DNA from 3 places in the Paenarthrobacter sp. NPDC090522 genome. Region 1 is predicted to be linked to each of the others. Evidence: predicted binding sites of a transcription regulator. Region 1 holds the regulator's gene; each other region holds the start of a gene.
What was found. Region 1 encodes Rex, which represses fermentation and respiration genes when NADH is low (regulators of the CRP and FNR family bind a similar motif). Its sites were predicted from a motif close to CTTGTGAANNNNTTCACAAG; they were not measured.
Positions count from the first base shown of each region.

Region 2: a site for Rex is predicted at 1,750-1,769, ahead of ACIQT2_RS01970 (glyceraldehyde-3-phosphate dehydrogenase). Genes of this name have one in related genera too.
Region 3: a site for Rex is predicted at 1,462-1,481, ahead of ACIQT2_RS11615 (queuosine precursor transporter). Genes of this name have one in related genera too.

Region 1 covers NZ_JBIVXL010000012.1:25,256-28,525, reverse strand. Annotated here, with positions in the region: gene ACIQT2_RS15905 (hypothetical protein) at 1-588, shown strand, start outside; gene ACIQT2_RS15900 (hypothetical protein) at 877-1,164, opposite strand; gene ACIQT2_RS15895 (hypothetical protein) at 1,158-1,283, opposite strand; gene ACIQT2_RS15890 (redox-sensing transcriptional repressor Rex) at 1,686-2,393, opposite strand; gene ACIQT2_RS15885 (glutaredoxin family protein) at 2,471-2,725, opposite strand; gene ACIQT2_RS15880 (HAD family hydrolase) at 2,818-3,270, shown strand, end outside.
Region 2 covers NZ_JBIVXL010000001.1:422,215-425,484, reverse strand. Annotated here, with positions in the region: gene ACIQT2_RS01980 (acyltransferase) at 1-592, opposite strand, end outside; gene ACIQT2_RS01975 (polysaccharide deacetylase family protein) at 639-1,727, opposite strand; gene ACIQT2_RS01970 (glyceraldehyde-3-phosphate dehydrogenase) at 1,990-3,270, shown strand, end outside.
Region 3 covers NZ_JBIVXL010000007.1:259,975-263,244, forward strand. Annotated here, with positions in the region: gene ACIQT2_RS11605 (TIGR01777 family oxidoreductase) at 1-753, opposite strand, end outside; gene ACIQT2_RS11610 (TetR/AcrR family transcriptional regulator) at 750-1,412, opposite strand; gene ACIQT2_RS11615 (queuosine precursor transporter) at 1,711-2,421, shown strand; gene tgt (tRNA guanosine(34) transglycosylase Tgt) at 2,513-3,270, opposite strand, start outside.

The sequences.
Region 1 (3,270 bases):
CAGCCCGGCCAGTACCAGCAGCCCGCCCAAAACCAGCCGCCCCAGTACCAGCAGCCGGGTCCCGGCCAGCCAGGACAGGGCCAGCAGGGTGGTTTCCACTTCGAAATGCCCACGGACGGACCGCGCAATTTCAACGACGTCCTCCCCCAAGGCGGCTTCTCAGGCATCTTCAAAGTCCAGGGGCTGCCCACGGAGCTGAAGGTGTCCTACTTCATCTGGGTGATTTCGGGACTGCTCGGCCTGCTGTTCGGGCTGATCGGACTCTTCGCCATCATCGCGGCCTTCGCCTTCATACCGGGGCTGGCAGCTGTCGCGCTGATCCTGCTGATCATCAGCCTTGCCGTCGCAGCAGCGCAGGTTGTCCTGGCCATGAAGATGAAGGAAGGCAAAGAGTGGGCACGGCTGGCCCTCACGGTTCTTGCAGCAGTCTCTTTGCTTCTGGCCATTTTTGGTTCCATCAACATGGGCGGTCCCAGCGCAGGCCTGGGCAGCAACTGGTTCGGGTTCCTGGTCAGCGCCGTTGCCGTCGTCCTCATGTGGCTCCCGAACTCGCAGCTCTGGTTCAAGGCAGTCAAGGGCACCGCCTGACGCGAAACCCGGGTACCGCCGTCGTGCACTAACAGCAGCGATGATGAAGGCCGCGGGCCTCCCAACGGAGGCCCGCGGCCTTCATCATGCAGGAGTACGGCTATGTACGCCTGCGTGATGATTTCTCCACGCACGGGAAATTCCTGCGTGTGATCCTCCGTACCACCGGGAGGCTGGGGGTACGGTGGATTCAGAACCATGGTGGGGGCACTTTGTTCTTGTTGACCCCAGCAGTATCAGCCGTCGACCAAGCAAAGGAATGCCATGAGCAACCCTCCCTACCCGCCGTCAAACCCGGGCGATTCCACTCCGGAACAGCAGGGGTCCCAGCCTTCGGCGCCGCAATACGGCCAACAGTCCGAACCCAACGCTCCGCAATACGGCCAGCCGGCCGCGCCGCAATACGGCCAGCAGGCTCCGAACGCTCCCCAGTACGGGCAGCAGTCCGCGCCGCAGTACGGCCAGCAGGCTCCCCAGTACGGCCAGCAGCCCTCTCCCTACGGCCAGCAGCCCGGATCGCCCTATGGCCAGGCCGTCCCGCAGTACGGCCAGGACACCAACTGGCCCAGTCAGCAACCGGGTCCCAGCACGGTCCCCCAGATGGTCAACATCGCCTTCTGGATGATCGTGGCCGCCGGTATCCTCTCGGCCATCAGCTCACTGCTCCTGGCAACCACAGGTTCTGATGCGTTCATCAATTCCATGGTCCAGCAGGCGGCAGCCCAGGGCACCGAGTTCCCTGAAGGTTCCCTTGAAGGAATGAAGGGCGCCATCACCGTTGGCGCGGTGATCGGTGCCATCGTGTCCCTCGGACTCTATGCGCTGGTGGCATTCCCTGTCCGCAAGGGCAAGAACTGGGCCCGCATCCTCGGTACCGTCTTCGCCGCCATCTCGGTCCTTGGCCTGACCGGCCTGTTCCAGTTCGGCGCAACGTACGGCATCCTGCAGCTGCTGGTGATCCTGTTGGGAGTCGCGGCAATCGTCATGCTGTACCTGCCGGCGTCGGCACCTTACTTCCGCAAGCAGCAGGCGTTCGGCAACCCGTACGGCCGCTGAGCCCAAACAGAACTGACCAGCGGGCGCGGACCCGGCGAAGGCTAAACGGCCTGACCCGGTGTCTGCGCCCGTTGTGCGTGGTAGGCAAGAATCTGGAGTTCCGTGGCCATGTCCACCTTGCGAAGGTTGACGTGCGGGGGTACCTGGAGGAGCACGGGGGCGAAGCTGAGGATGCTGCGGATTCCGGCCCCGATCACGCGATCACATACTTCCTGTGCCACCGTTGCCGGGAGGGCAAGAACCACCATGTTGGTGTGCGTGCGCTCCAGAACCCGCTCCAGTTCTGCCGAGTCGCTGACCCTGAGCCAGCCAACCTCGTTGCCGATCACCATGGGGTCGGCATCGAAAATGGCCACCACGTCGAAGCCCCGGGATTCGAAGCCACCGTACCGGGCCAGCGCCTTGCCCAGGTTACCGGCACCGACGATTGCCACTTTCCAGTCGTGCGTCAGTCCGAGGGCAGCGGCGATGTGCCGGCTCAAGTACTGGACCTCGTACCCTACTCCGCGGGTTCCGTACGAACCGACATAGGAAAGGTCCTTCCGCAGCGTCGATGAACTGACGCCGGAGGCCTCCGCCAGTGCATCCGAAGAAACGCGTTCCACGCCTTCGGCAAGGAGGGAGTTGAGCGCACGCAAATAGAGGGTCATCCGGGCCACAGCCGCGGGCGGGATCTGCTTGGCGGCAGGTTCGTTGTCCCCGGTTGTTGCCTCCGGTGACGGTTCCAGCGCAGTCACGGTATTCTCCATTGCGTCGCTTGTTGTTCCACTCTATGGCCCCTGACCGGGCTCAACAAAAAGCCATTTCCTTCCGTGAGCGGCGCCCCTTAGCCCTCCAGCGCTTTCTTCAAAAGACGGGTGAGTCGCTGCTCATCGATGGTCCAGAAGTCGCGCTGTACGCCATCCACCAACAGCACCGGAATCTCCTCGGCATACCGGTCACGGAGGGTCGCGTCACCGTCGATCGATGTTTCGCTCCACTGCACGCCCAGGCCTGAGGTGACGCGTTCGACGGCGGCACGCGCCGCGGTGCACAGGTGGCAGTCAGCTTTGGTGAGGAGGACGACGTCGGGAATAGGCATGACTCAACGTTACCGGCTGCGGCGGCAGCGCCCCTGCGGCGTCCGACCATGGCGCGAAGCGCGAGGCACCTGCAATTGACTAGACTCAAGGCATGCCCGACGAGAAGGACGCCGCTGTGCTCGCAGATGCCAAGGTGCCGCAGCACACCGGCGAGGCCGCTTTCTTCGACGTCGACAACACCCTGATGAAGGGCGCCAGCCTCTTCCATGTGGCCCGCAAAATGTACGAGCGCAAGGCCTTCACGCTGTCCCAGGCTGCCGGCTTCGCGTGGAAGCAGTTCAAGTTCGTGATGCGTGGCGAGAACATGGAAGACGTCCATGCCGTCCGTGACTCCGCGCTGACCTTGGCTGCAGGCATTTCGGTCGACGACATCAAGGCCCTTGGCGAAGAGGTCTATGACGAGATGATCGAGTCGCGGATCTGGCCGGGTACCAAGGCATTGGCCGAACAGCACTTGCGGGTTGGCCGCAAAGTCTGGCTCGTCACAGCCACTCCCATCGAGGTGGCTACCGTCATTTCCACGCGGCTCGGTTTAACTGGCGCA
Region 2 (3,270 bases), on a different contig from region 1:
ATGCCACGTCGCGCCGGACCACGCGGGCGGGTGAACCCACGGCGATGACGTTGTTGGGGATGGTTCCGGTGACGATGCTGCGGAACCCAATCACTGAACCGTCGCCCACGCGTGCGCCGCCCAGGGCCACAGCCTGGGCGCCAAACCACACGTGGTTGCCGATGACAACGTCCCTGGCGGGGTTGACGCGACGGCCCGTGGCGACGTCGAAGATGGGATGCCCATCGTCGGTCCGGAATTGGGTGCTGCTGGCGATCATGACGTCGTCACCGAACATGACGGCGGCTCCCTCCACTGCGCTGACCACGGCGACGCTGGTGGTGGTGAAGTCTGCGCCTGTGCGTACCGTTGAATCCTGGCCGACTCGGACGTTCATGCTGAACGGCGACTTGTTGCTGGGACCGATGACGAGCGTGCCGTTGTCGCAGTCGAAAACGGCCTGCAGCTTGGCAATACGGGCGCCTTCCGCGACGATGATGCGGTTGTTCCTGCCTCGAAAGGTCACCGCGATGCCGGTTTCAATGGCCCTGGAACACTCGATGCTGTTCCCGGACCCATCGCTGTGGTCAGCCAGTACTGAGAGTTTGTTCACCTTGGCAGCGTACCGGGAGCTTTTTGGCCCTCAGACGCAGCGTTGCCTAGACCGCGACGAGCCTGACGTCGCGGCTGGCAGCATTGATGGTGACCTCCAAGGACTTCACATCAAGGGGGACGGTGGCCAAGTGGCGCAGGTGCAAGGTGCCCCCGACCGGGACCACGTGGTGGCGTGTCGATTCACCGATCACTGAAGTTACGGCTGTACCTGCGGGCGCGGAGACCGTAGCCGTCAGCTCACGTGTGGAGCCGGGAATGTTCTGCCGGTATTGCGGATAGGGGATGGCTTCCGCGAAAGGGTTACCCGAATCTGTGACCAGGATGTTGTCGCGATGGGTGCTTGAAGCGTCGGCCGCGCCCAGCCCCGATGCCGTCAAAACCAACAGCGAACCCTGGTCCCTTTGTTCCACGAGATAGTCCAGTATGGCGGTGAACGCCTCCATGGACTGCCGGTCTTTGACGCCCAGGTTGTTGGCGTGCCACATCATGACGATGCCGGCCCTCCACTCCCGGGCCCGGTCCACCAAAGCCGTTGCCCGTCCTGGCTCCGTGTAGAGGTCCAGGCTGTAATGGTTCTGCCCATCCCGCAGCACGCCATCCAGGGGACGGTAATAACTGTCCGGGAGATACCCGGAGGCCAAGGCGTGGAAGTCGTGGATCAGCCTGCCAGCAGCTGTTCCAGCCCAGGCTGCCACCGTCCTGGATGGCATATGGCCGTCATAGCGGATGCTGGAACCGCCCGGGGGAGCGAAGCAGTCGATCGGAATGCGGGGCAGGAAGCGGCCGAGATCCTGCAGTGCCCCCACGATTTCCTGGTGCAAGGCGTCGTCCCCGGACGCGTCCCTGTGGGTGGCGCCATGGTTCCACACCTCGCCGCCGTGCTGCAGGCAGTAGTGCTGGATGTTCTGCCAGGTATCGCTTTCGGTGGGTACGCTTCCGATCCGTTGGGTGGTGGTGACCCGCGTGAACGGCAGGTTGCGCTCAACCAGGAGCGGCAGCACTTTGTCCCTGAAGTCGCGTGCGCCGTCGTCGAAACGCAGGGCCACGGCACCCCGGCCGCCTGTGCCGATCCGGCCGCCCTTCCGGGCCAGGAGCGCTTGGCGGAGCAGCTCGCGCCGCACTGGATGAGTCACACCCGGGAGTCTACGGGACACCCGTGTGAGTGATTTCACGCATCCGGGCGGCCACTGCGCCGGGATCCAGCCCTAGAATGGTTACTGAACGTAGAAGTTCTGCCGCCGGGTCTGCGTTCGCAGCCGGCGGATTTTCTTTGCTCTCGTTCAAGGCGCCGTGGGTGGACCGAAGCCCGCAGCGCATGTGCCGCAGGACTACTCCGGGCGGCCGACGCCATCTGCATACGAAGACGTATGTGGTTGACCCAAGGAAGGTAGTTCTGTGAGCCAGACGTCAGATTCTTGTCTTGATAAGTGGATGGGCCGGGAGGCCCTCGCCGAGGCCATGATTCCGGTGATCGGCCGGCTGTACCGGGAAAACAACGTGGTCACCAGCATCCACGGCCGGAGCCTGATCAACAAGTCCACCATGAACATCCTGAAGGCCCACCGCTTCGCCCGCCGGATGAGCAATACAGAGCTGCTGCTCGAAGAGACCGCGCCCCTGCTGAATGCCTTGGCTGAGCTGGAGCTCGGCGCTGCCGCGATCGACATCGCCCGGCTGACCGAAAAGTACCGTGCAGAAAACGGCGCTGTCTCCCTGGATGAGTTCCTTCGCGCGGAGTTGGCTGACGTTGTGGGCAAGCGCGGCGCGGACGACCGCACCAGCACCGACGTCGTCCTCTATGGCTTTGGCCGCATCGGACGTCTGCTCGCCCGCCTCCTGATCGAAAAGGCAGGCGGCGGACACGGGCTGCGCCTCCGTGCGATCGTTGTGCGCAAGGGCGCCGAGAACGACCTCGTCAAGCGCGCCAGCCTGCTGCGCCGCGACTCCGTCCACGGTTCCTTCGAAGGCACCATCCGGGTGGACGAGGAAGCCAACACCATCACGGCCAACGGCGTCCAGATCCAGGTGATCTACTCCGACAACCCCGCCACGGTGGACTACACCGCCTTCGGCATCAAGGACGCACTGGTGGTGGACAACACCGGCCGCTGGCGCGACGCAGATGGCCTCTCCCAGCACTTGCAGAGCAAGGGTGTTGCCCGCGTCCTGCTGACCGCCCCCGGCAAGGGCGACCTCAAGAACATCGTGCACGGCATCAACCAGGCCGACATCACCGACGAAGACAAGATCGTCACCGCAGCCTCCTGCACCACCAACGCCATCACCCCCGTGCTGAAGGCCCTGAACGACAAGTTCGGGATTATCCACGGGCACGTGGAGACCGTGCACTCGTTCACGAACGACCAGAACCTGATCGACAACTTCCACAAGGGCGACCGCCGGGGACGCTCCGCTGCCCTGAACATGGTGATCACGGAAACGGGCGCCGCCAAGGCCGTAGCCAAGGCCCTCCCGGAGTTGCAGGGGAAGCTCACCGGCAACGCCATCCGCGTTCCCACGCCGGATGTGTCCATGGCCATCCTCAACCTCAACCTCGCCAACGGCACCACGCGCGATGAAGTGAACGACTACCTCCGCGAGATGTCCCTGCACTCGCAGCTGCGCAAGCAGATCGATTACATCGATTCGCCGGACGTTGTTTCCACTGACTTCGTA
Region 3 (3,270 bases), on a different contig from region 1:
CTCCAACAACCACTTCGGCGTCGGAAGCCCGAACGGCACACCGAGGCTTCGTCGAACCAACGACATCAGTTCGCGGTTCTCCACAGGGTAAGGCGACGCGGCGTTGACGGGACCCGTAAGCTCGGGCTGGTCGTGGATGAACAACACGGCCCGGAACAAGTCCTCCACATGGATCCAACTGAACTTTTGTGTGCCCGGACCCATATGTCCGCCCAAGCCCACGCGAGCCAGATTCCGGAAGGGTCCCATCACGCCACCGGTCCCACCCAAGACAATGGCGATCCGAAGCGGCACCTTCCGGGTGGCCGGCACGACAGCCGCGGCCAGTTCGTCCTCCCACGCACGGGCCACGGAAACCGAGAATCCGCTGCCGAGTTCCCCCGCCTCTTCCGTTTGCGGCCGGTCCTCCGCATGCCGGTAGATGGTTCCAGTGCTTGCGTTGATCCACGTCCGCGGAGGTTCGTCGCAGCGGGACAACGCGACCCCCAATGACCGCGTCGTCAGCACCCTGGATTCCAGGATTTCCCGACGGTTCCGTTCGTTGTAACGGCAGTTCACGGTCCGTCCGGCGAGGTTCACCAGCACTTCGGCGCCGTTCAGCACCCTGGCCATGCCGCCGTCGTCGTTCCATTGCGCGTCAGCCGAAACATCGCGACCAATGGTCCGCACCTGCCATCCTTCCTGAACGAACCGCCGCCGAAAGTAGCTGCCGATGAACCCCGAAGCCCCAGCGAGCACCACCGTCCGTGTCATGAGTCTTCCCTGACGTTGCGGACCAAGCCGAGGACGTCGTCGAACACCTTGCTGACACCCGGAATTTTCGCCAGCGACAGCCCGCGGGCCACCAGCGGCGCCGCGCCGTCAATCAGTTTGCGCGTGCGGCGTTGGTTCTCGGACCGGTCGTACACCCAGAACAGCGCGATCCCCATGTGGGCGAGCCACAGCAGTTCCGGGAGGTCGGCGCGCAGCTTCTTCGCGACGGCGGGTGAAGAACCGTCGACGGCGGAGCGGAAGATCGCGAGCGAAGCGTCCCGGGCGGCGGTGGACGCCTCGCCGAACGGATTGACGGGCGACGTCGGCCGGATCGCCGTCGCGATGAAGTCGGAACCGAACTGGTGGTACGGCGTCATGACGTCGATGCCGCTGTGGAGGACTGCTTTGAGGCGCCCGGCCAAATCATGGACGCCTTCGAGGGCTTTCGCCGCTGCGACAGCGTGCTCGTCCTGCACTTGGAGGTAGAGCTCCTGGACCAGATCGTCCTTGGAGGAGAAGTAGTAGTAGGCGTTGCCGACGGACACGCCTGCCTCTTGGGCGATGGCTCGCATGGTGGTCTTCTCGAAGCCGATTTCGCGGAACATCTTCAGTGCGACGTCGGCTACGAGTTGCCTGGTCTGTTCGCTTTTGGCGGCCATGGCTCCTCCGAGCAGGTTTTGAACGTGTTCAAGAATGAGTATGCCACGACTTCTGAACGTGTTCAAAAAGGAGGTGAGAGAGGGTTGGGCGGTTGGGGTGGTTTGGTGAGAGAGGGTTGGGCGGTTGGGGTGGTTTGGTGGGAGAGGGCCGGCGGGGATGGGTGGTTTGGTGAGAGAGGGTTGGGGAGGTGGGAGAATGTAGCTGGTGACGGGCCGGATGCCCCACCAACCACAGTGCTAATACAGCGGGGCGGCCCAGAAACGAGCGCCTGCGCGAACCACTACGAACGGATGACCCATGCCCTCGCCCTCAGGCTCCAGCACGTTGAGCAAACCAGCTCCCCGCTTTGCCTCTATCGGATCTCCCTACTTCGGCATCATGCTGGCGGTCATGGCCGTGGTGCTGATCCTGTCCAACATCGGCGCCTCCAAGGGTGTGGTGCTCGGCCCGATCATCACCGACGGCGGGTTCTTCCTGTTCCCGCTGGCCTACATCCTGGGCGACGTGATGAGTGAGGTCTACGGGTTCAAGGTTGCCCGCAAGGCCATCATCACGTCCTTTGCGCTGAGTGTGTTCGCGTCCCTCTGCTACTGGGTGATCATCATCCTTCCCGGCTTCGACGACGAGTACGGAACCGCCAAGCAAGCAGCCATCGAGGGCGCACTTGGCCCGGTTCCGCAGATCGTCCTGGCTTCGCTGCTCGCCTTCCTCGCCGGCCAGACCATCAACTCCTGGATCCTCGTGAAGATGAAGGAACGCACCGGAGAAAAGACCCTCTGGGCCCGGCTCATGGGTTCCTCTGTGGTGGGCGAATTCGTGGACACGCTGATCTTCTGCAGCATCGCGGCCTCGGTGATCGGCATCTCGGATGCAGGCTCGTTCGTCAACTACGTCCTGGTGGGCTTCGTCTACAAGACGGCCGTCGAGTTCATCTTCGTGCCCATCACCGTGCTCGTAGTGGGTTGGATCAAGAAGCGCGAGCCGAGCTACGGAGTAGTCGCAGCGTAAGCCCACGCCGGGTTCGCTGAAACGGTGCCCAGCCGCTGGAAGTTTCCCAGCCTCCAAGCACGTTTCCGGCGAACCCGGCGCCCACCAAAGGCTACGAGTAGTACCGCCCCAACGTCTCGGCCTTGAACTCGAAGAAGTCTCCGGACTCGATGGCCAAACGGGCGTCGTCCACCATCTTCACCACGAACCGCTCGTTGTGGATGGAGATGAGCGTCGCCGAAACCATTTCCTTGGCCTTGAACAGGTGGTGGATGTAGGCGCGGGAGTAGTTCAGGCACGCGTAGCAGTCGCAGCCTTCCTGCAGCGGCCCGAAGTCCTTCTTGTACTTCGCCCCGGACAGGTTGAACCGGCCGTACGGGGTGTAGAACGCGGAGTTCCGGGCCACGCGGGTGGGGGAGACACAGTCGAAGGTGTCGGCACCGTTCTCAATGGCCGTGAAGATGTCGTCCGGCTCGGAGATCCCCAGCAGGTGCCGGGGCTTGTCCTCGGGAAGTTCCTCGTTGCACCAGCGCACGATGGTCCCCAAGTTCTCCTTCTCCAGCGCCCCGCCAATTCCGTAGCCGTCGAAAGGCATGGCGCCGAGGTCGCGGCAGGCCTTGCGCCGCAGGTCCTCGTACTGGGCTCCTTGGATCACGCCGAACAACGCCTGGTAGGGCTTGCCCACCCGGGAGGCCGTCAAGGAGAAGTGCTCGTCCAGGCAACGCTGGGCCCACAAGCGCGTACGTTCCAGCGATTCTTCCTGGTACGCCCGCGAGTTCTGCAGCGTGGTCAGCTCGTCGAAGGCAAACATGATGTCCGCGCCGATCTGGTGCTGGACCTGCATGGAGATCTCGGGGGAGAACCTGTGCT